DNA from 2 places in the Kitasatospora sp. NPDC023120 genome. Region 1 is predicted to be linked to the other one. Evidence: predicted binding sites of a transcription regulator. Region 1 holds the regulator's gene; the other holds the start of a gene.

Evidence for each region. The regulator HspR, encoded in region 1, represses chaperone genes until heat shock. The targets are predictions, from matches to a motif close to TTGAGNNNNNNNNNCTCAA.
Region 2: a site for HspR is predicted at 1,346-1,364, ahead of lon (endopeptidase La). Genes of this name have one in related genera too.

What each region holds. Positions count from the first base shown of each region.
Region 1 is NZ_JBVHHY010000006.1:170,845-181,565, forward strand. It holds gene ACZ3TI_RS11255 ((Fe-S)-binding protein) at 1-1,017, opposite strand, end outside; gene dnaK (molecular chaperone DnaK) at 1,351-3,198, shown strand; gene grpE (nucleotide exchange factor GrpE) at 3,195-3,818, shown strand; gene dnaJ (molecular chaperone DnaJ) at 3,965-5,125, shown strand; gene ACZ3TI_RS11275 (heat shock protein transcriptional repressor HspR) at 5,133-5,672, shown strand; gene ACZ3TI_RS11280 (helix-turn-helix domain-containing protein) at 5,855-6,856, shown strand; gene ACZ3TI_RS11285 (TIR domain-containing protein) at 7,486-8,103, shown strand; gene ACZ3TI_RS11290 (LuxR C-terminal-related transcriptional regulator) at 8,621-9,616, opposite strand; gene ACZ3TI_RS11295 (hypothetical protein) at 9,705-9,896, opposite strand; gene ACZ3TI_RS11300 (TDT family transporter) at 10,349-10,721, opposite strand, start outside.
Region 2 is NZ_JBVHHY010000008.1:2,863-13,583, forward strand. It holds gene ACZ3TI_RS13465 (rhomboid-like protein) at 434-1,210, shown strand; gene lon (endopeptidase La) at 1,387-3,783, shown strand; gene ACZ3TI_RS13475 (GtrA family protein) at 3,828-4,394, shown strand; gene ACZ3TI_RS13480 (ROK family transcriptional regulator) at 4,411-5,625, shown strand; gene ACZ3TI_RS13485 (ABC transporter permease) at 5,710-6,744, opposite strand; gene ACZ3TI_RS13490 (MarR family winged helix-turn-helix transcriptional regulator) at 6,871-7,320, shown strand; gene ACZ3TI_RS13495 (MDR family MFS transporter) at 7,544-9,040, shown strand; gene ACZ3TI_RS13500 (hypothetical protein) at 9,143-9,394, opposite strand; gene ACZ3TI_RS13505 (inorganic phosphate transporter) at 9,421-10,593, opposite strand.

The DNA.
Region 1 (10,721 bases):
CAGGTACGGCGCCTTGCCGTAGGCGTGCTCGCGCAGGCTCATGATCAGCAGCTTCGGCGAGAGCGGCTTGCCGGTGTTCCAGGCCGGGCACTGCGACTGGCAGCGACCGCACTCGGTGCAGGTGGAGAAGTCGAGGATGCCCTTCCAGGAGAAGTGCTCGACCTGGGAGACGCCGAAGACGGCGTCGTCGGCCGGGTCCTCGAAGTCGATCGGCTGACCCTTGCTGGTCATCGGACGGAGCCCGCCGAGCGCGGTGCCGCCGTCCTCCTCGCGCTTGAAGTAGATGTTGAAGAAGCCGAGGAACCGGTGCCAGGCCACACCCATCGAGGGGTTGATGCCGATGGTGATCGCCCAGGCGAACGAGATGCAGATCTTCAGCATCGCGAACAGGTAGACCAGGTTCACCAGCGTGCCGTGCGACAGCCCGCTGAGCGCGGAGACGATCGGGTACGAGACCAGGTGCTCCGGACCGTACGAGTCGACGCCCTTCAGGGCGCCCTCCAGCGCGCGCAGCATCAGGATGCACAGGCCGATGCCGAGGATCGTGTACTCGACGTAGAAGGCCTGCCAGGCGATCGAGCCGGCGAAGCGGGACTTGCGGCCGGAGCGCGACGGCAGGCTCATCAGCCGGATCACGATGAGGGTCGCGATGCCCAGCGTGGTGAGGGTGCCGACGAGCTCGACGAAGAGCTGCCAGATCATCCAGTGGCCGATGATCGGCAGTTCCCACTCGGCGTCGAAGAGCTGACCCATCGCGTTGACGATGGTCAGCACCAGGCTGAAGAAGCCGACCGCGACGAACCAGTGGGCGATGCCCACGATCCCCCAGCGGTTCATCCTGGTGTGGCCGATGAACTCGACCGCGACGGTCTTCACCCGCTGGGCGGGCTTCCCGAAGCGGGTGGAGTCCGGCGCGCCGGCCAGCACCACCCTGAAGATGTGCCACGCCGCACGGAGGGCGAGCGCGGTGCCGATCACGAAGGTGACCAGCGAGATGACGATCGCTGCTAGTTGCATCGCTCTCCGTCTCCTGCGGCTTGCGGTTGAGCAGTCTCTGCGGTTCTACGGTTGTCGACTTGAGTGTACTGGTCGGTAACTTGCCGGGCCGACGGCCCGGACATTACCGGTCCGCAACAGTCCTCCAGAAGCTTCCCAAGCTATGGCGGCAGTCACGTGACCCCACCCCCGCCACGGGCCGCCACGACACCCGGTTCGGCCAAGGGCTTCCCGGGGGTCCAGGCGAACGGCTCAGCAAAGTTGAGCGCCTCACACTCAGGGCTGTTGACGCCGCCCATCGGGTCATGCATCCTTGAGCCCGTAAAGCTCAACTCTTCCGTGGAGGTATCTACGATGGCACGCGCGGTCGGCATCGACCTCGGCACGACGAACTCGGTCGTCAGCGTTCTCGAGGGTGGCGAGCCCACCGTCATCACGAACGCCGAGGGCGCGCGGACCACGCCGTCCGTCGTCGCCTTCGCGAAGAACGGCGAGGTCCTGGTCGGCGAGGTGGCCAAGCGCCAGGCGGTCACCAACGTCGACCGCACCATCCGCTCGGTCAAGCGCCACATGGGCACCGGGTGGAAGATCAACATCGACGGCAAGGACTTCAACCCCCAGCAGATCTCGGCCTTCGTGCTGCAGAAGCTGAAGCGCGACGCCGAGGCGTACCTGGGCGAGACCGTCACCGACGCCGTCATCACCGTCCCGGCGTACTTCAACGACTCCGAGCGCCAGGCCACCAAGGAGGCCGGTGAGATCGCGGGCCTCAACGTCCTGCGCATCGTCAACGAGCCCACCGCGGCCGCGCTCGCGTACGGCCTCGACAAGGACGACCAGACCATCCTGGTCTTCGACCTCGGCGGCGGCACCTTCGACGTCTCCCTGCTGGAGATCGGCGACGGGGTCGTCGAGGTGAAGGCCACCAACGGTGACAACCACCTCGGTGGTGACGACTGGGACCAGCGCGTCGTCGACCACCTGGTCAAGGTCTTCCAGTCCGGCCACGGCGTCGACCTGTCCAAGGACAAGATGGCCCTCCAGCGTCTGCGTGAGGCCGCCGAGAAGGCCAAGATCGAGCTGTCCTCGTCCTCCGAGACCTCGATCAACCTGCCGTACATCACGGCCTCCGCCGAGGGCCCGCTGCACCTGGACGAGAAGCTCACCCGCGCCCAGTTCCAGCAGCTCACCGCCGACCTGCTCGAGCGCTGCAAGGTCCCGTTCCACAACGTGATCAAGGACGCCGGCATCTCGCTCTCCGAGATCGACCACGTCGTCCTGGTCGGTGGCTCCACCCGCATGCCGGCCGTCGCCGAGCTCGTCAAGGAGCTGACCGGCGGCCAGGACGCCAACAAGGGCGTCAACCCGGACGAGGTCGTCGCCATCGGCGCCGCGCTCCAGGCCGGTGTCCTCAAGGGTGAGGTCAAGGACGTCCTGCTGCTGGACGTCACCCCGCTGTCCCTCGGCATCGAGACCAAGGGCGGCATCATGACCAAGCTGATCGAGCGCAACACCACGATCCCGACCAAGCGCTCCGAGATCTTCACCACGGCCGAGGACAACCAGCCGTCCGTGCAGATCCAGGTCTACCAGGGTGAGCGCGAGATCGCCGCGTACAACAAGAAGCTCGGCATGTTCGAGCTGACCGGCCTCCCGCCGGCGCCGCGCGGCCTGCCCCAGATCGAGGTCACCTTCGACATCGACGCCAACGGCATCATGCACGTCGGCGCGAAGGACCTCGGCACCGGCAAGGAGCAGAAGATGACCGTCACCGGCGGCTCCTCGCTGCCGAAGGACGAGGTCGACCGCATGCGCCGCGAGGCCGAGCAGTACGCCGAGGACGACCACAAGCGCCGCGAGGCCGTCGAGACCCGCAACTCCGCCGAGCAGCTCGTCTACTCGACCGAGAAGTTCATCGCCGACAACGCGGACAAGCTCCCGGCCGACGTCAAGACCGAGGTCGAGACCGCCATCGGCGAGCTCAAGGAGGCCCTGAAGGGCGAGGACATCGCGAAGATCCGCGAGGCCTCGGAGAAGGTCTCCACCACCGCCCAGAAGCTCGGCCAGGCGCTGTACGCCAACGCCGACGCCGCCGGTGCCGGTGCCGCCGCGGCCGGCGAGTCCACCCAGGCCAAGGACGACGACGTCGTCGACGCCGAGATCGTGGACGACGAGAAGCCCAAGGGTGGTGCGTCGGCATGACGGACAAGCCGCAGGGCGGCAAGCCCGGCGACGACTCCGCCGCCGAGGAGGCCGTGATCAAGGCCGCCGAGGAGGCCGCGGCGGCCGGTGCCGCCGAGGGCTCCTCGGAGGAGCTCGCCGGCGCCAAGCGCGAGCTGGCCGAGCGCACCGCGGACCTGCAGCGCCTGCAGGCCGAGTACCAGAACTACCGCAAGCGGGTCGAGCGCGACCGGCTGACCGTCCGCGAGATCGCGGTCTCCAACATCCTGGAGTCCCTGATCCCCGTCCTGGACGACATCGGCCGCGCCCGCGAGCACGGCGAGGTCACGGGCGGCTTCAAGTCCGTCGCCGAGTCGCTGGAGACGGTCGTCGCCAAGCTGGGCCTGCAGCAGTTCGGCAAGGAGGGCGAGCCCTTCGACCCGACCATGCACGAGGCGCTGATGCACAGCTACTCCTCGGACGTCACCGAGGACACCTGCGTGCAGATCCTGCAGCCCGGCTACCGCATCGGCGAGCGGATCATCCGCCCGGCGATGGTCGCCGTCGCGGAGCCCCAGCCGGGCACCCAGACGGTCGCCGCCCCGGACGCCGACGCCGAGTCCGGCGACGCGGACAAGTCCGACGGTGGCTCGGACAGCTGACAACCTGTGACAGCTGACACCCAGTGCGCTGCGGAGTCGTACGCCGGCCAGTACGGCGGCCGGCTCCGCAGCGCGCTGTCAACGGCTCTTCTTTCGGCTGCTGTTGACAGCACAGTGACGATGGACATCGGGAGGTGGCGCGAGCCGTGAGTGGCAAGGACTACGTGGAGAAGGACTACTACAAGGTCCTCGGCGTGCCCAAGGACGCCACCGCCACCGAGATCAAGAAGACGTACCGCAAGCTCGCGCGCGAGTTCCACCCCGACGCCAACAAGGGTGACGCCAAGGCCGAGGAGCGGTTCAAGGACATCTCCGAGGCGTACGACGTCCTCTCCGACGAGAAGCGCCGCAAGGAGTACGACGAGGCCCGCAGCCTCTTCGCCAACGGCGGCTTCCGGGCCGGTGGCGGTCCCGGCGGCACCGGCAGCTACAGCTTCGACTTCGGTGACCTCTTCAGCGGCAACCAGGGCGGTGGCGGCAGCGGAGGGCTCGGCGACGTCTTCGGCGGCCTCTTCAACCGCGGCGGCACCCGGCAGGCCCAGCCCCGGCGCGGCGCCGACGTCGAGACCGAGGTGACGCTCTCCTTCGAGGAGGCCGTCGACGGTGCGACCGTCCCGCTGCGGATGACCAGCCAGGCCCCCTGCCGCAGCTGCAACGGCACCGGCGCCAAGTCCGGCACCACCCCCCGGGTCTGTCCCACCTGCGTCGGCGCGGGCACCGTCAGCCGCGGCCAGGGCGCCTTCGCGCTCTCCGAGCCGTGCAAGGACTGCCGCGGCCGGGGCATGATCGTCGACGACCCGTGCACCGACTGCCACGGCAGCGGCCGCGCCAGCTCGGCCCGCACCATGCAGGTCCGCATCCCGGCCGGCGTCCAGGCCGACCAGCGCATCCGGCTCAAGGGCAAGGGCGCCCAGGGCGAACGCGGCGGCCAGCCCGGCGACCTCTACGTCACGGTGCACGTCGACCCGCACCCGGTGTTCGGCCGCAAGGGCGACAACCTCACCGTCACCGTCCCGGTCACCTTCCCCGAGGCGGCGCTCGGCGCCACCATCGAGGTACCCACCCTCGGCGGCCCCGCCGTCAAGCTCAAGCTGCCCCCGGGCAGCGCCAACGGTCTCACCATGCGTGCCCGCGGCAAGGGCGCCACCCGCAAGGACGGCACCCGCGGCGACCTCCTCGTCACCGTCGAGGTCGTCGTCCCCCAGCACGTCACCGGCGACGCGCTGAACGCCCTCGAGCAGTACCGCGAGGCCACCGTCTCCGACGATCCGCGAGCAGCCCTCTTCCGGGCGGCGAAGGGAGCGTGACGACCAGATGTCCCCGATGAACCCGATGAACCCGGTCGATCCCGACAGCCCGATCGGCCCCGGCATCGGCGAGGGCCTGCCCGGCGACGGCACCCGCCGCACCCGCCGGGCCCCCACGGCCCCGCCGGCGTACGTCCTCACCGAGGACACTCCGGTGTACGTCATCTCCGTGGCCGCCGAACTCTCCGGCCTGCACCCGCAGACCCTCCGCCAGTACGACCGTCTCGGCCTGGTCTGCCCCGACCGCACCGCCGGCCGCGGCCGCCGCTACTCCGCCCGCGACATCCAGCAGCTGCGCGACGTCCAGCGGCTCTCCCAGGACGAGGGCATCAACCTGGCGGGCATCAAGCGGATCATCGAGCTGGAGAACCAGGTCACCGCCCTCCAGTCCCGGATCGCCGAACTGGTCGACTCCCTGGAAGGCGCCGCCACCGCCCTCCAGCAGCGCGAGGCCGCCGTCCACGCCTCCTACCGCCGCGACCTCGTCCCCTACCAGCCCCCCACACCCCAGTCCAGCGCCCTCGTCGTCTGGCGCCCCAAGCGCTGACCCACCCACCCGGCCCGCCGCCGGCCCCCTCCTGTCCGGGGGGTGCCGGCGGCTCGGTGTTGGTGAGAGAGTGTCGACCTGGCGCGGGGGGAGGCCGGCGATCGCATCGTCAGTAATGGACTCGCGTCCTAGGATCTGGGGAACAGGTCCCGGCTGGTTCGGGTGGACGACAAGGAGCCGACATGAGTGGACGAGCTCAACTCGGCCCCATCACGAATGGGGCACCCATACTCTCGGCAGAAGCTCGTGCGCTCTTCTTGCGAATCATCAGGGCCGGTGGCTGTACACCGCAGGACGCCGCCGGATCGGACGAGTCCGATCCGCTGGAAGAGCTGATCAGAATAGGGCTTCTGGTCCCGGACGCCGATACGCCGGGCGTCCTGGTCGCCATCGACCCGACCCGGCTCTCGGAGAGCCTCAGCAGCGCATGGCAGCGGCAGGCACTCGACCTTCTTTCGCGATCCGTCTCCCTACCCGCTGAATTGAGTGAACTCGCCCAGGAGTTTCACACGCCCGAACAGGGCGGCGGCTCCATTGAGTATGTGCATGGGAAGGTGCTGATAAATCAGAAGATGCAGCAGTACGCCGATGCGGGCGCAGAAGAAGCCCTGGCGCTTCAGCCCGGCGGCCCGAGGCCTCCTGAGCTCCTGGCATCAGTCATCGACCGGGACCTCGCCATGCTGAGCAACGGCACGGAGATACGGACGATCTACCACGCCAGCACTCGCTACCACCAGCCCACTCGAGACTACGTAGCACGACTGGCCAAGGCGGGCGGGCAGTACAGAACTCTCGACGAGCCCTACACCCGACTCATCGTCATAGACCGGAAAATTGCCGTCATCCCCGTCACGCACGACTTGAACATGGCGGCCTTCATTCACGAACCCGCAGTGGCAAGCTTTCTTGCCGAACAGGTCTTCGAACCGAGCTGGAGTCGCGCCCTCGACTTCGACGGAGATCGCACCGTCCCCCAGCAAGTGGTCTCGCGACTTCGCCAGACAATCATCGACCTGTTGCTGGCAGGAACCAACCACAGAGTCATCGCACGACGCCTGGGGATCAGCGAACGCACCCTTGCGCGCCACATCGCCGAGATGCGCGAAGAGCACAATGTGGACTCGCTGTTCCAACTCGGGTATGCGCTCGCGCGCGCCGAAGCCGCAGGCGGGGCGCAGCGGTAGAGCCGCGCCCGCGCCAACAGCGCGTCAGACCGGCGCTCGTCCGCAATTCACGAAAGTCATACGCGTGCAAATCCATTGATCGCGGCCGGGCCCATTCAAAGGGCGGACCGGATCAAAGCCGCCTGGCGCGGCGGCTAGCCCCAGCTGATGTCGTCCTGGAGAGAGACAGCGGCAGCGGCCGACGAATCAGCCGTGGTGTACACGTGGTCGGTCACAAGGCACCCGCCCAGCAAAGCAGCCGCACCGACAACCAGAGGCAGAACCGCCTTACGGACAAAACGGCACAAGTTAGACATACCCGCCCCTTCTGTCATCTGCTTCGAACGCAGGGTCAAGACAAACTTATCGAGCACATGTTGCCGTAGAGCATGGAGCCCTGCCAACACCCGCACCCCGATGGATGCGTCATCTCACTGCCAGGCATCCACATGACACCGGGAAACCCTGGACGCGGCAGGGGCCATCGATGGACGATCAGTTCGCCCCCGATAGTCCAGCACCAGTCACCAATTCTGTTGCTGTACTGTCAATTTCACCACAGCAGGGCACCGGACAACTTGAAGCAGCAACCACTCTCAACGCCTGCCGGCGCCACTTTCTAAACCGGTCGGCCTTTCCCCGGAGTCGACATGACCGAGCCCTACCTGCGTCACCACGACAGCCAGGCCCCTGAGGGTCGGCGTGCACGTGTGTTCCTGGCCGCGCCGCTGATGCGGCTGACCGGCCCGGCCGACAGCGTGGTGACGCTCGCCAGCCGGACGCGGCTGACGACGCTCCGCACCACCCTGCTCCGCAGCGGTGCCGCCGTGTACAGCGCGCACCACAGTGACGCCTGGACCATCTCCGGCCGCGCACCGGAGCCCCGCGTTCCGTCCGACTTCCGCGCCCTGCAGTCCGCGGACCTCGTGTTCGCCTACGTGGGAGCGCCGCTCTCGGCCGGCGTGAGCCTGGAGCTCGGGTGGGCGTCGGCGCTGCGGAAGCCGATCGTCCTCCTCGTCGACGAGGCCATCACCCACAACCCGCTGATCGCCACCATCGAGCAGGTCGCCCCCGTCCTGCCGCTGGTCTTCGACGACACCTGGTCGCAGGAGGCCCTCAACCACACGGTGGAGACCGCTCTCGACTGGGCCGGCATGGCGCTCTCCCTGCGCGAGGGCTTCTGGACCGCCCCCGGCGAGCAGTTCAACGTCCCCCGGCAGCAGCCCCCGGTCCCCGGCTACTGGCCGACCGGTGCCGCCACCGGCTGAGCAGCGCTCACCCACCGGACTCCCCCGTCCGGGCTCCCCGCATCTGCCAACCCAGCTGGAACAGCGTCTCCGCGTCGTACTGCTCACGCAGCCGGGCGATGTGACCGGCGACCGTCCGCTCGCCAGCCCCATCCGGCTCGCGATCGCCCGCTGCGTGAGCCCACGGGCGAGGAGGCGGCCCACCTGCTCGTGGACAGTCGGCTCGATCGAACCGGATGCCAACGCCTCCCAGTCCACGACCTGGGCCTGCGCCCACTGCTGTTCGAAGGCCCCGACCAGGTACGCCACCGGTGCGGTGTCGTCCACCACGGCGACGGCGGTGTTGTCGGGGGCCGCCGAGATCACGGCGACAACGCGATCGAAGCGTCCGGCTGAAGGGGACGTCGAGGATGCGGATCCGCGAGCCCACCTTCGCGGCCTCCGCCGCGAACTCGACCTGGTCCCGGTCCAGCCGGGCCTGCGGCTGGTAGATCGTGCCCACCGAGCCCGGTCCGGGAGGGCGGCGGACAGCAGGGGTTCATCGGTCATCGCGGGAGCCTCGCATCAGCCAGCCGAGCTGGAAGAGGGTCTGGGCGCCGTAGCGGTCGCGCAGGCGGGAGATGTGGGCGGCGACGGTGCGTTCGCTGAGGCCCAGGCGGGTGGCGACGGCGCGTTGGGTGAGGCCGCGGGCGAGCAGGCGGGCGACCCGGTCGGGGATGGTGCGGGTGGGGCCCTGGCCGAGGGTGGCGGCGGCCTCGGTGGTGTCGGCGCGGGCCCAGTCGCGTTCGAAGGTGCCGACCAGGAAGGTGATGGTGGCGGGGTCGCTGATGAAGGCGGCGGTGCTGTTGTCCTCGTTGGCGGAGATCACGGCGACGGTCCGGTCGAAGACGATGATCCGCTGGAAGGGTTCGTCGAGGACGCGGATGAGCGAGCCGTGCCGGGTGACCTCCTCGGCGTAGGCGAGGGCGGGCGGGTCGGCGAGGGCGACGGGCTGGTAGATGGTGCGCAGGGAGCAGCCGCGCTGGAGGAGTTGGACGTCCTGGCGGAGGGCGACCTGCAGGGTGTCGGCGGGGCGGTGGCCGGGCTGGGCGGTGAGGACCTCGGAGCGGCAGTCGGAGACCAGCTGGGAGATCCGCTGGCGGATGTGGACGTGCCCCTCGACGTAGACGGCGCCGCCGGCCCGGCCGGAGGGGCGGGGCATGGTGTCGTAGGCGCGGGTGAGGCTGTCCAGGGCGCCGGGGAGGCTCTCCGCACGGACCAGCAACCGGGTTGCCTCGCTGCGGAGTTCGGCGCCGAGGCGGTCGCTGACCGAGCGCGGGCTGACGGCGGTGTAGCAGCGGTCCACGGGGTTGACCATCAACAGCCCGATGTCGATGAGCCGCTGGAGGGCGTCCCGGTCGGCGTCGGCGACGGCTGCGCAGGGGATGCGGCCGCCCTCGTCGATGATCGCCAGGTACAACTGCCGGGCGGCCTCGTCGGGTTGTTCGCCCACGGGCGCCGTCTGGTGCGGCGCGACCGCCGGTTTCGCCGTCACGTCGCACTCTCCCTGCCGGATGCCTCTCCCCTGGTGCTGCCCGCGCTCCCCCGCCGCGCGAGCCGCGGGTACCGATTGCCGGGCGGGCTCACGGTACCGAGTGCCGGTACGGCGTGATCATGCGGTCGGCGGTCACGGTACCGGGTGGGACGGCGGGCGCCCGGGCCCGGGTGCCGTCGCACACCGGGAGGTCCGGGGCCCGCCGTCGGCACGCCAATGCCACGGCGATTCCGTCGAGGCGGAGCAGCAACGCCTCGCCGGCTCCGGTTCCGGAGGCCATCACCACACATGGTCCCCGGCCGGTGCTCTTCCCCCCCGTTCCACGGGCGCAGGAATGGCGCGCCTGCGGTCAGTATCGAAGAGCGAGTCGCCACCAGCGGGCTGCGATTGCCCGGGCGACTTGGCGTGACTCCACCCTCACAGTGTGACGGCCGGTGAACAAGTGCCGCCCGAGTGCATGTTCACGCAATTGCAGCTACCTGCACCGGGGAACGGGCGCGGTTGGCTCAGGCGGCGGCGGGGATTCCGGTAAAGCCCGAGGCCAGCGGGAGGACGGGCGGCGCCCGGCGGTACCGCCGGTCGGGGTGCACGGGCAGCCCTGCGGGTGCGCGTTCCTGCACCGTCCTCATGCTCCTGAGCTGCATGTCTACGCGCGGTGTCAATCGACCGCGCCGGAGGAGGGCCTCGGCCGGAGGAAGATCCTCAGGAGCACGGCTCCCGGACGGCGGATCCTCAGCGCGCCAGCAGCCGCCCGCGTGCCAGCCCGGCCGCCGTACCGCCCGCCGCGAGCACCCAGGCGAGCGCCAGCAGCAGGTACAGCCCGGCGGCCAGCGCGGTGAAGCCGCCGAAGCCGGTGTGCCGGGCGAGCGCGGAGGCTCCGGTGACGCAGGTGCCGATCGGGAAGGTGTAGGCCCACCAGGTCATCGCGAAGGGCATCCCGGCCCGGCGGGCGCGCAGGTTGGCGGCGAGCGCTACGGCGAGCCAGAGCACGGCGACCCCGATCACCGCGACGCCGTACAGCTCGGCGAGGTCGCGCATGGCGGGCGCCAGCGCGGGCAGCACCGGCCGGGCGGCGTCGGCGATCTGGTGGACGGCGGTGACGGAC
Region 2 (10,721 bases), on a different contig from region 1:
ATTGGTCGGCCGCCCACTTCTCCCGCGCACTTCGCAGCGTACGGACAGCGGATGCTTTCCGGCAGGTGGACCGGACGTTTCCGGCCCGTGGAGCGGCTGTTCGGGCCGCCCGTGGACCCACTGCACGAGTGGGCACGGGCCGATACCTTACCCGGCGAATTTTCACTGCGTAACGGTACGTATGCGGTCGAGTTGGCGCCAAGTCGCCGGTCAGGGGCTCTGCTGACGCGTTAATAGGAAGAAGGTCTGGACCAATACGGGGAATCGGGCCGTCCGCTACGTCGACGGTCTTCACCGGCTTTTCCCAGCTGCCTCCCAGAACCTCGACGTACCGTGGGCACGACAACACTCGACCGGGCGGAATCCGTGGTCCGCGCCGGTACGTCGATCACCGGGCGGGGGTCGGTGGCCGCGGGCGTGGAGCGGAGGCGGCATGACAGGGCTGCGGCGGGCTGCCGACGGGCGCGTGCCCGCCGGAGCGCCGTACGGGATGCTCCGGTACGGGCTGCGCAGCGGCGTCGCCCGATGGCTGCTGGACCGCGTGCCGACGCCCCGGCGCAACCCGTTCACCCTGGGGTACCTCGCCGTCGTCGGTGCCACCACGACCTTCGCCGAGCTCGCCGATCCGGAACTCGTGCAGCGGCTGCAGGAAGCCTCCAGTTCGGACGGTCACAACCTGCTGCAGCACCCTTTGCGGGCGCTTCTCCTGAGTGGTTTCTGGGTGGCCGGTGAAGTGTGGATGCCCTACCTGTGGGGATTCGCCTTCACACTCGCACCGCTGGAGCGCAGGGTCGGGCCGGCCCGCGCGGCGGCGGTCTTCGCGATCGGCCACGTCGCGGCCACCCTGCTCTCCCAGGGCGTGGTGATCGCGGCGGTGGAGACCGGGCGGATGGCGCCCGAGATGATGGACCACCTGGACATCGGGGTCAGCTACGGCGTCCTCGCCTGTCTGGGCGCGGTGGCGGGGCTGCTCTCCTGGCGCGGGCGGCTGCTCGCGCTCGGCGGCGCCGGGCTGATGATCGCCGAGCAGATCGCCTCCGACGAGGACGTGGTCACCGCGGTGGGGCACCCGGCGGCGGTGCTCACCGGGGTCGCGCTGTGGCGCTGGCTGCGCCGGGCCGAGCGGCGCCCGCCCCGGCCGACCCCGGCCGCGGCGACGGCCGGGGTCGCGCCCGCGCCCGGCGGGGCGCACGTGCGGACCGCGCGCTGAGGGTTCCCCGAGGCGCGCCCGGGCTCCCGCGGTGCTCCTTGACGCCCCGCCCGCGGTCGGCGCGCGGGCCTTGCGATCGTGATCGCGTTCGCTCACGGCGAACCGAGGCCCGGGAACATCCGGCACCCTTGAAGCCTTAGTCAGGTCGACTCAACTTCACTGACTGGGGAGAGATCATGGCATCGACGTCCACACCGCTCACCCTGCCCGTGCTGCCACTCGACGACGAGGTCGTCCTGCCGGGCATGGTCGTCCCGCTGGACCTGAAGGACACCGAGGTACGCGCCGCGGTCGAGGCCGCCCGCGCCGCGGCCGCCGGCGGCAAGCCGCAGGTCCTGCTGGTTCCGCGGATGGACGGCTCGTACGCGGCGGCCGGCACGCTGGCCACCGTGGAACAGGTCGGCCGGCTGGCCGACGGCGATCCCGCCGCGCTGGTGCGCGCCGTGCGCCGGGTCCGGATCGGCGTCGGCACCACCGGCCCCGGCGCCGCCCTCTGGGTGGAGACCACGCCGTTCCGGGAGTCCTCGGTGGGCACCCCGGTGGCCGGCCGGGCCGCCGAGCTGGTCAAGGAGTACAAGGCGCTGTCCACCCAGTGGCTGCGCAAGCGCGGCGCCTGGCAGATCGTCGACCGGGTGGCGCAGATCGAGGGCGTCGGCGAGCTCGCCGACAACATCGGCTACGCGCCCTTCGCCACCGCCGAGCAGAAGCTCAAGGTGCTGCTGGAGGCCGACCAGGTCGCCCGACTGGAGTACGCGCTGACCCTGCTGCGCGACCACCTCGCCGAGGAGGAGGTCAACGACACCATCCGCAAGGACGTCGAGGAGGGCGTGGCCAAGCAGCAGAAGGAGTTCCTGCTCCGCCGCCAGCTGGAGGCCGTCCGCAAGGAGCTGGCCGAGCTGAACGGCGACGCGGCCGACGAGGAGGGCGACTACCGCGCCCGGGTCGAGGCCGCCGACCTGCCGGAGAAGGTGCGGGAGGCCGCCCTCAAGGAGGTCGACAAGCTGGAGCGCTCGTCCGACCAGTCGCCCGAGGGCTCCTGGATCCGCACCTGGCTGGACACCGTCCTGGAGCTGCCCTGGAACGAGCGCACCGAGGACGCGTACGACATCGCCGGCGCCCGCGCGGTGCTCGACGCCGACCACGCCGGCCTGGCCGACGTGAAGGAGCGCATCGTCGAGTACCTGGCCGTGCGCAAGCGCCGCTCGGAGCAGGGGCTCGGGCAGATCGGCGGGCGACGGGCGGGCGGCGCGGTGCTCGCGCTGGTCGGCCCGCCCGGCGTCGGCAAGACCTCGCTCGGCGAGTCGGTGGCCCGCGCCATGGGCCGCACGTTCGTCCGGGTCGCGCTCGGCGGCGTCCGGGACGAGGCCGAGATCCGCGGCCACCGGCGCACCTACGTCGGCGCGCTGCCCGGTCGCCTGGTGCGCGCGATCAAGGAGGCCGGCTCGATGAACCCGGTCGTCCTGCTCGACGAGATCGACAAGGTCGGCTCCGACTACCGGGGGGACCCGGCCGCCGCCCTGCTGGAGGTGCTGGACCCGGCGCAGAACCACACCTTCCGGGACCACTACCTGGAGGTCGAGCTCGACCTCTCCGACGTCGTCTTCCTCGCCACCGCCAACGTGCTGGAGGCCATCCCCGAGCCGCTGCTCGACCGGATGGAGCTGGTCCGGCTGGACGGCTACACCGAGGACGAGAAGGTCGTCATCGCCCGCGACCACCTGCTCCCGCGCCAGCTGGAGAAGGCCGGCCTCGGCGACGAGCAGGTCAGCGTGGACGAACCGGCACTGCGCCGGCTCGCCGGGGAGTACACCCGCGAGGCGGGCGTCCGGAACCTGGAGCGCTCGATCGCCCGGGTGCTGCGCAAGATCGCCGCACAGGCCGAGCTGGGCGAGCGCGAGCTGCCCGCCGCGGTCGGCGCGGAGGACCTGCGCGCCCTGATCGGCCGGCCGCACCACGTGCCGGAGTCCGCCCAGGAGCCGGCCGAGCGCCGCACCGCCGTCCCCGGCGTGGCCACCGGCCTCGCGGTGACCGGCGCCGGCGGCGACGTCCTCTACATCGAGGCCTCGCTGGCCGACGCGGAGACCGGCGGCACCGGGCTGACCCTCACCGGGCAGCTGGGCGACGTCATGAAGGAGTCCGCGCACATCGCGCTCTCCTTCCTGCGCTCGCGCGGCGCCGAGCTGGAGCTGCCGGTCACCTCGCTGCGCGACCGCGGCGTGCACCTGCACGTCCCGGCCGGGGCCGTCCCCAAGGACGGGCCGAGCGCCGGCATCACCATGACCACGGCGCTCGCCTCGCTGCTCTCCGGCCGCAAGGTCCGCACCGACGTGGCGATGACCGGCGAGGTGTCGCTGACCGGGCGGGTGCTGCCGATCGGCGGGGTGAAGCAGAAGCTGCTCGCCGCCGACCGGGCCGGGGTCACCACGGTGATCATCCCCAAGCGCAACGAGGCCGACCTGGACGACGTCCCGGCCGAGGTGCTGGAGCGGCTCACCGTCCACCCGGTGTCCGACGTCCGAGAGGTGCTGAAGCTGGCGCTGGAGCCGGCCAAGGTGCTGGTCACCGCCGCCTGACCGTCCGAGGGGCCGACGGCATCTCCGCGTGCGAGACTGCGGAGATGCCGTCCCCCACGCAGCGCGCCCTGGCCCGGGTGCCGGACCGGCTGCGCCCCTTCCTGGTGAGGCACCGCCGACTGGTGAAGTTCCTGCTGGTCGGGGGCACCTGCTTCGCGCTCACCCTGGTGATCAACCTCGAACTCAAGTTCACCGTGCTGCAGCACAAACCGGTGGCGGCACTGACCGTCGCGACCGTGATCGCCACCGTCGTCTCGTACGTGCTGAACCGCCGCTGGGCCTTCCGGGCCGGCGGACGACAGCGTGAGGCCCTGCTGTTCTTCCTGGTCAGCGCCATGGCGATCGGCGTCAACGACGTACCGCTGGCAGTCTCCCGGTACGTCCTGGACCTGCGCGAGCCGTACGTCAGCCCCTTCGCCCAGGAGGTCGCGGACTTCCTCAGCGGCATGGTCGTCGGCACCTTCGTCGCCATGCTGTTCCGCTTCTGGGCGATGCAGCGGTGGGTCTTCACCCGGCTTGCCGAGCCCCCTGCGGCCGAGCCCGCCCTGGTGAGGACGGTGCCCCCGGAACCCGGTTACGCTGCACCCGAGATGCCACGGGATGTGCCGTGAGGGCGAGGTGAGCCTGATGCGCGAGCCGGACGGCGTCCGGACCGGGCCCGCCAGCCAGCAGGGCATGCGCCGAGCCAACCTGGCCCTGGTGCTCGGGGTGATCGCGCGCGGCCCGCGTTCGCGCGCCGAGGTGGCCGCCGAGACCGGACTGACCAGGGCCGCGGTCTCCTCGCTCGCCGAACAGCTGATCGCCGGCGGCCTGGTGGTCGAGGCGGGCCCCGCCGCACCCAGCGGAAAGGTCGGCCGCCCCGGCACCGCGCTCGGACTCAACCCGCTCGGGCCCGGCGGCCTCGGCGCCGAGATCGGCGTCCGGCACCTGGGCGCCTGCGTGGTCGACCTGCGCGGGGAGGTCCGCGCCGTACGCCGCCAGGTGATCTCCAACCGCGGCCGGGAGCCCGCCGCCGTCATGGCCGACCTCGCCCGCCTGCTGCGCTCGGCCGTCGCCGAGGCGGGCCTGCGCCCGGCCGCGCTCACCCTGGCCGTGCCCGGACTGGTCGGCGACTCCGGAGCGGTCCTGCAGCGCGCCGCCAACCTGGGCTGGCAGGACGTCCCGCTGGCCGCCGAACTGCGCGCGGCGCTGCGCCCGGCCGGGGACGGCCTGGCCGAACTGCCGGTCGAGGCCGACAACGAGGCCAACCTCGGCGGACTCGCCGAGCGCTGGCTGGGCGACGGGGCGGAGGACTTCCTGTACGTCTCCGCCGAGGCCGGGGTCGGCGCCGCGATCGTGGTCGGCGGGCGGCTACTGCGCGGCGCGCGCGGCTACGCGGGCGAGTTCGGCCACGTGCCGGTCCACCCCGGCGGGCCCCGCTGCGCCTGCGGGGCGCACGGCTGCCTGGAGACGTACGCGGGGGAGGCGGCGGTGCTGCGGGCGGCCGGACTGACCGGGGTGAAGGGCGACTGGGTGACGCTGCTCGCCGACCGCGCCGCGGCCGGCGAGCAGCCGACCCGCGCGGCCCTGGCGGGGGCCGGGTCGGCGCTCGGCATCGCGGCCGCCGGCGCGGTCAACCTGCTGGACCCGGCCGAGGTGGTCCTGGGCGGCGGCTACGCCAAGCTGGCGCCCTGGCTGCTCCCGGCGATGCGCGCCGAGCTGGCCGCCCGGGTCACCGTCCGACCGTGGTCCGAGGACCGGCTGGCCGTCTCCCGGCTGGGCCGCCGCGGCCCGCTGCTGGGCGCGGCGGTGGGCGTGGTCCGCGCCATCATCGCCGACCCCGGACCGCTCGCGGGCGGCTGACTTCCGCAGGGTGTGTCCGGAGCGCGCAGAGCCCCCGGCCGGTGGGGCCGGGGGCTCTGCGCGGTGCGGTGGGGCGGTGGAGGATCAGGCCTCGGCGGGCGCGGGCTCCTCGGTGCGGGGGCCGCGCAGGACGGCCAGGTAGGCGGCGCCGATGCCGACCAGCGCCCAGACCACCAGGACCAGGATCGGCATGCCCAGGTTGGTCGAGTCGAAGTAGGCGATCGACTTGGTCGCGGCGGTGCCGGCGCCGTTCGGGATCACCGAGCCGATGGCGCGCCAGAACGGCGGCATCATCGGCGCCGGGTAGACCCCGCCCGCGCTCGGGTTGCCCAGGACGACGAAGACCAGCACCGCGACGCCGATGCCGATGATCCCGAACAGGCACTGCAGCGCCATGGTGAACGCGCCGACCGAGAAGACCACCAGGGCGCCGATCGCGGACAGCGAGAGGAGCGAGCCGGGCAGCGCGTCCAGCACCGGTCCGGCGATGACGGTGCCGCCGATGCCGGCCGCGACCGAGTAGAGCGCCAGGACGCCGAGGCGGATCAGCAGGCGGTGGGCGTTGGCCGGCTTGGAGCCGGCGCTGATGCCGAGGATCGAGGCGACCAGGTAGCCGCCGACGCACCAGCCGATCACCAGGTAGAAGGAGGAGAGGCCGTTGGTGTCGCCCTTGGCGAGCGGCACGACGTCCTCGACCTTGACCGTACGGCCCTGGGACTTGTCGATCGCGGTGGTGATGGTCTCGGCGGCCTTGGCGGCGGACGGGCCGCGGGCGCCGCCCACCAGCAGGGTGTCCTCGGTGCCGGTCGGGTTCACGACCCAGGCGGCGTAGATCTTCTGGTCCTTGATCTGCGCGGTCGCGGTCTCGGCGTCCGGCGCGGTGACGGCCTTGACGGCGTCGTTCGGGACCGCCTCCAGCGCCCCGATCAGCTTGGGGGCGACCTGCGGCGGGGCGACCACCGCGATGGAGAGGTTGTGCGGGGCGGGCTTGTGCAGCGCCCCGATGTAGGAGGTGATGAAGCCGAGCTGGAGCAGCAGCACTCCGATCACGAGCAGTGCCGCGCGCGGGGTGACCGCGCTCTTCAGTTCGGCGACGAAACCCTGCCCCGGGGCTGCCATCCACATCTCCTTGCGTATCGGGGAAAAACGGATCTTCCAGAACCGATACTTCATACCATGAAGTAGTTGGGCTGTCGTACCCCGCGCGCCGGGCTCGGGCCCGTGCCGCTGGGCGATACTGACGCGGTGAAGCACGAGGAAGCCCTGGTGGCGGTGGAGCGCGAGGTCGCGCTGATGTTCCGGCGGGGCCGGGCCAGAGTGGCGGAACTCTCACGCCGGGTGCACCCCGGACTGGAGGGCATGGCGTACAGCATGCTCGGCTACATCGAGCAGGCCGGGCGGGTCCGGGTGACCGACGTCGGCGTGCACTTCGCGGTGGGCAAGGCGACGGTGAGCCGTCAGATCCGGGCGCTGGAGGAGCTCGGGCTGGTGGCCCGGGAGGCGGACCCGCTGGACCGCCGGGCGGCGCTGGTGTCGCTGACCGAGGACGGGCGGCGGCGCTACCTGGCCGCCCGGGACGCCCGGATGCGGCGGGTGCGGGAGTTGATGGGCGACTGGTCGCAGGAGGACGCGGTGCGCTTCGCGGAGCTGCTGCAGCGCTTCAACGACGTCCTGGAGGAGCCGCCGACCGCGTGATCCGGGGGCCCGGGGCCTCTGTTCGGCCGGCCGCTCGGCTCTTCGCGCAGTTCTTTACTCGGCCTTGAAGAAAGTTGCCTAATTCAACCATCTCCTCTTATGGTTGCTTAAGGCAACGAACTTTCATGATGCGCGTATCCCGCACGCCTGCGCCCGAAGGACCCAGATGACCGTGACCACCGAGGCCGGGAGCGGCACCGCCGCCCCCGCCGACAACCGTCAGATGACCCACCGGCAGGTGATGGAGGCGCTCTCCGGCCTGCTGCTCGGCCTCTTCGTGGCCGTGCTCTCCTCGACCGTCGTCTCCAACGCCCTGCCGCACATCCTGGCCGACCTGCACGGCGGCCAGTCCGCCTACACCTGGGTGATCACCGCGGCCCTGCTCACCCTCACCGCCTCCACCCCGATCTGGGGGAAGCTCTCCGACCTCGCCAGCAAGAAGCTGCTGCTGCAGATCGCCCTGCTGATCTACATCGCGACCTCCGCGCTGGCCGGCCTCTCGCAGAACACCGGCGAGCTGATCGCCTGCCGCGCGCTGCAGGGCGTCGGCGCCGGCGGTGTCGTCGCGCTCGGCCAGATCTGCCTGGCCGCGATGGTCCCGCCGCGCGAGCGCGGCCGGTACAGCGGCTACTTCGGCGCGGTCTTCGCGCTCGCCACCATCGGTGGCCCGCTGATCGGCGGCGTCATCGTGGACACCTCCTGGCTGGGCTGGCGCTGGTGCTTCTACGTCGGCATCCCGTTCGCGCTCGCCGCGATCCTGGTGGTGCAGCGCACCCTCAAGCTGCCGGTGGTCAAGCGCAAGGCGAAGATCGACTACCTGGGCGCGCTGGTCATCACCGCCTCGGTCAGCCTGCTGATGATCTGGATCACGCTGGCCGGCAAGAACTACGCCTGGCTGTCCTGGCAGACCGCGGCCATGGTCGGCGGCGGCCTGCTGCTGGGCGCGCTGGCCGTCGTGGTCGAGCGCCGCGCCGCCGAGCCGATCATCCCGCCGGACCTCTTCAAGTACCGCACCGTCACCCTCTCCGCCCTCGCCAGCGTGCTGGTCGGCGTCGGGATGTACGGCGCGACCACCTTCCTCAGCCAGTACTTCCAGCTGGCCCGGGCCAAGTCCCCGACCACGGCCGGGCTGATGACCCTGCCGATGATCCTCGGCCTGGCGCTCTCCTCCGCCGCGGCCGGCCGGCTGATCACCAAGTACGGCAAGTGGAAGGCCTACCTGGTCGCCGGCACCGCGCTGCTCGCGGTCGGCTTCGGCCTGCTGGGCACCGCCCGGGCCGACACGGACTACGTGCTGCTCTCGGTCTACATGGCGATCACCGGTATCGGCCTCGGCCTGACCAGCCAGAACCTGGTGCTCGCGGTGCAGAACACGGTGCCCCGGCACGAGCTCGGCGCGGCCAGCTCGGTGGTCACCTTCTTCCGCACCATGGGCGGCGCGATGGGCGTCTCCGCGCTCGGCGCGCTGATGACGAACAAGGTCTCCCACTACCTGGCGGAGAACCTGGCCGCCGCGCACGTCCCGGCCGGGCACGCGGCGGCCGGCGGCGGCATCCCGGACCTGCACAAGCTGCCGGCCCCGATCGTCCCGCTGGTGACGGACGCCTTCGGCCACGGCGTCGGCACCGTCTTCCTGTGGGCGGCCCCGTTCGCGGCGCTGGCCTTCGTGACCGTGCTGTTCATCCGGGAGACGGTGCTGAAGACCACCCAGGAGAACTGACCGGGGCGCAGGAGCGGCCGGACGGCCGTCGGGATACGCGAACGGGCCGGGGAGTGCGGAGGCACTCCCCGGCCCGTGGCGTACCGGGCGCCGACCGGGCGGCTAGTGGCCGGCGATCAGCATCAGGCCGTAGCCGACGGCCGAGGCGCAGACGGCGAAGCAGACGTACGCGCCGGCCAGGGCCAGCTTGCCGCCGCCCGCGGCCTGGGCGCCCCCGCTCTCGCGGGCGGCGCTCACCGCGGCCTCGCGGCGGGACAGCGCCAGGATGCCGAGCGCGAAGACGGCGACCACGGCGACGGTGATGCCGAAGCTGAAGCCGGCGGTCTGGGCCAGGGCGTTCCACTTGATGTGCATGGTGCGTGCTCCTCAGCCTGCGGCGCTCAGGCCGCGACCGTGGTCGAGGCGGGGGTGGGGGCGTTCGCGGTGACGGTCGCTGCGACCTCGACCGTGGTGACGTCGTTGACGTTGTCCGCGCCGACCGGCTGGCGGCGGGAGATCAGCCACATCGCGCCCGAACCGGCCACCAGCGCGGCGCCGACCAGGGCGACGCCCCAGGTGCCCTGCTGGGCCAGCAGGGCCGCAGCGCCGGACACCAGGGCGGCGGCCGGCAGGGTCAGGCCCCAGGTGTAGACCATGCGGCGGACCAGGCTCCAGCGCAGCTCGCCCTTAGGGCCGCCGAGGCCGGCGCCCATGATGCCGCCGGAGCAGACCTGGGTGGTGGAGAGGCCGAAGCCCATGTGCGAGGAGGTCAGGATGACGGTCGCGGCGGCCGACTCGGAGGCGAAGCCCTGCGGCGGACGGATGTCGGCCAGGCCCTTGCCCATCGAGCGGATGATCCGCCAGCCGCCCATGTAGGTGCCGAGCGCGATCGCGGCACCGGCGGAGACGATCACCCAGGTGGGGGGCAGTGCGCCGTGCGGCAGGGCGCCGACCGAGACCAGGGTCAGGGTGATGATGCCCATCGTCTTCTGGGCGTCGTTGGTGCCGTGTGCCAGCGAGATCAGCGAGGAGGAGAAGATCTGGCCGGTCTTGAAGCCCTTCTCGGTGCTCGCGTCATTGCCCTTGCGGGTGATCGCGTACGCCAGCTTGGTGGCGCCCCAGGAGGCCAGGCCGGCGACGAACGGGGAGGCGACCGCCGGGATGATGATCTTGGTGATCACGGTGTCGAAGTTGACGCCGTTCATGCCGACGCCCACGATCGTGGCGCCGATCAGGCCGCCGTACAGCGCGTGCGAGGAGCTGGACGGCAGGCCGCGCAGCCAGGTCAGCAGGTTCCAGAGGATCGCTCCGGCCAGTGCGGCGAAGATGATCTCGGGGTGGACCCCGGCCTTCTCGTTGACGATGCCGCCGGAGATGGTGGTGGCGACCTTCACGGACAGGAACGCGCCCGCGAAGTTGAGGACGGCCGCGATGGTGACCGCGACCTTCGGACGAAGGGCCCCGGTCGCGATCGCGGTGGCGGCCGCGTTGGCGGTGTCGTGGAACCCGTTGGTGAAGTCGAAGGCGAGCGCCGTGATGATCACAACGGCCACCAGGAACGAGATGTGTTCCATACCCAAACAATCGTCGTAGTTGTCGCACGGACTTCGGTGTCGTTCGCGACGGTAGGTCTGCTTGGTAAACGGAAGGTGAACTGGGCCCCGAATCGTGGTTCCGATGGTTGCCTCGGGGTGACCGTAAG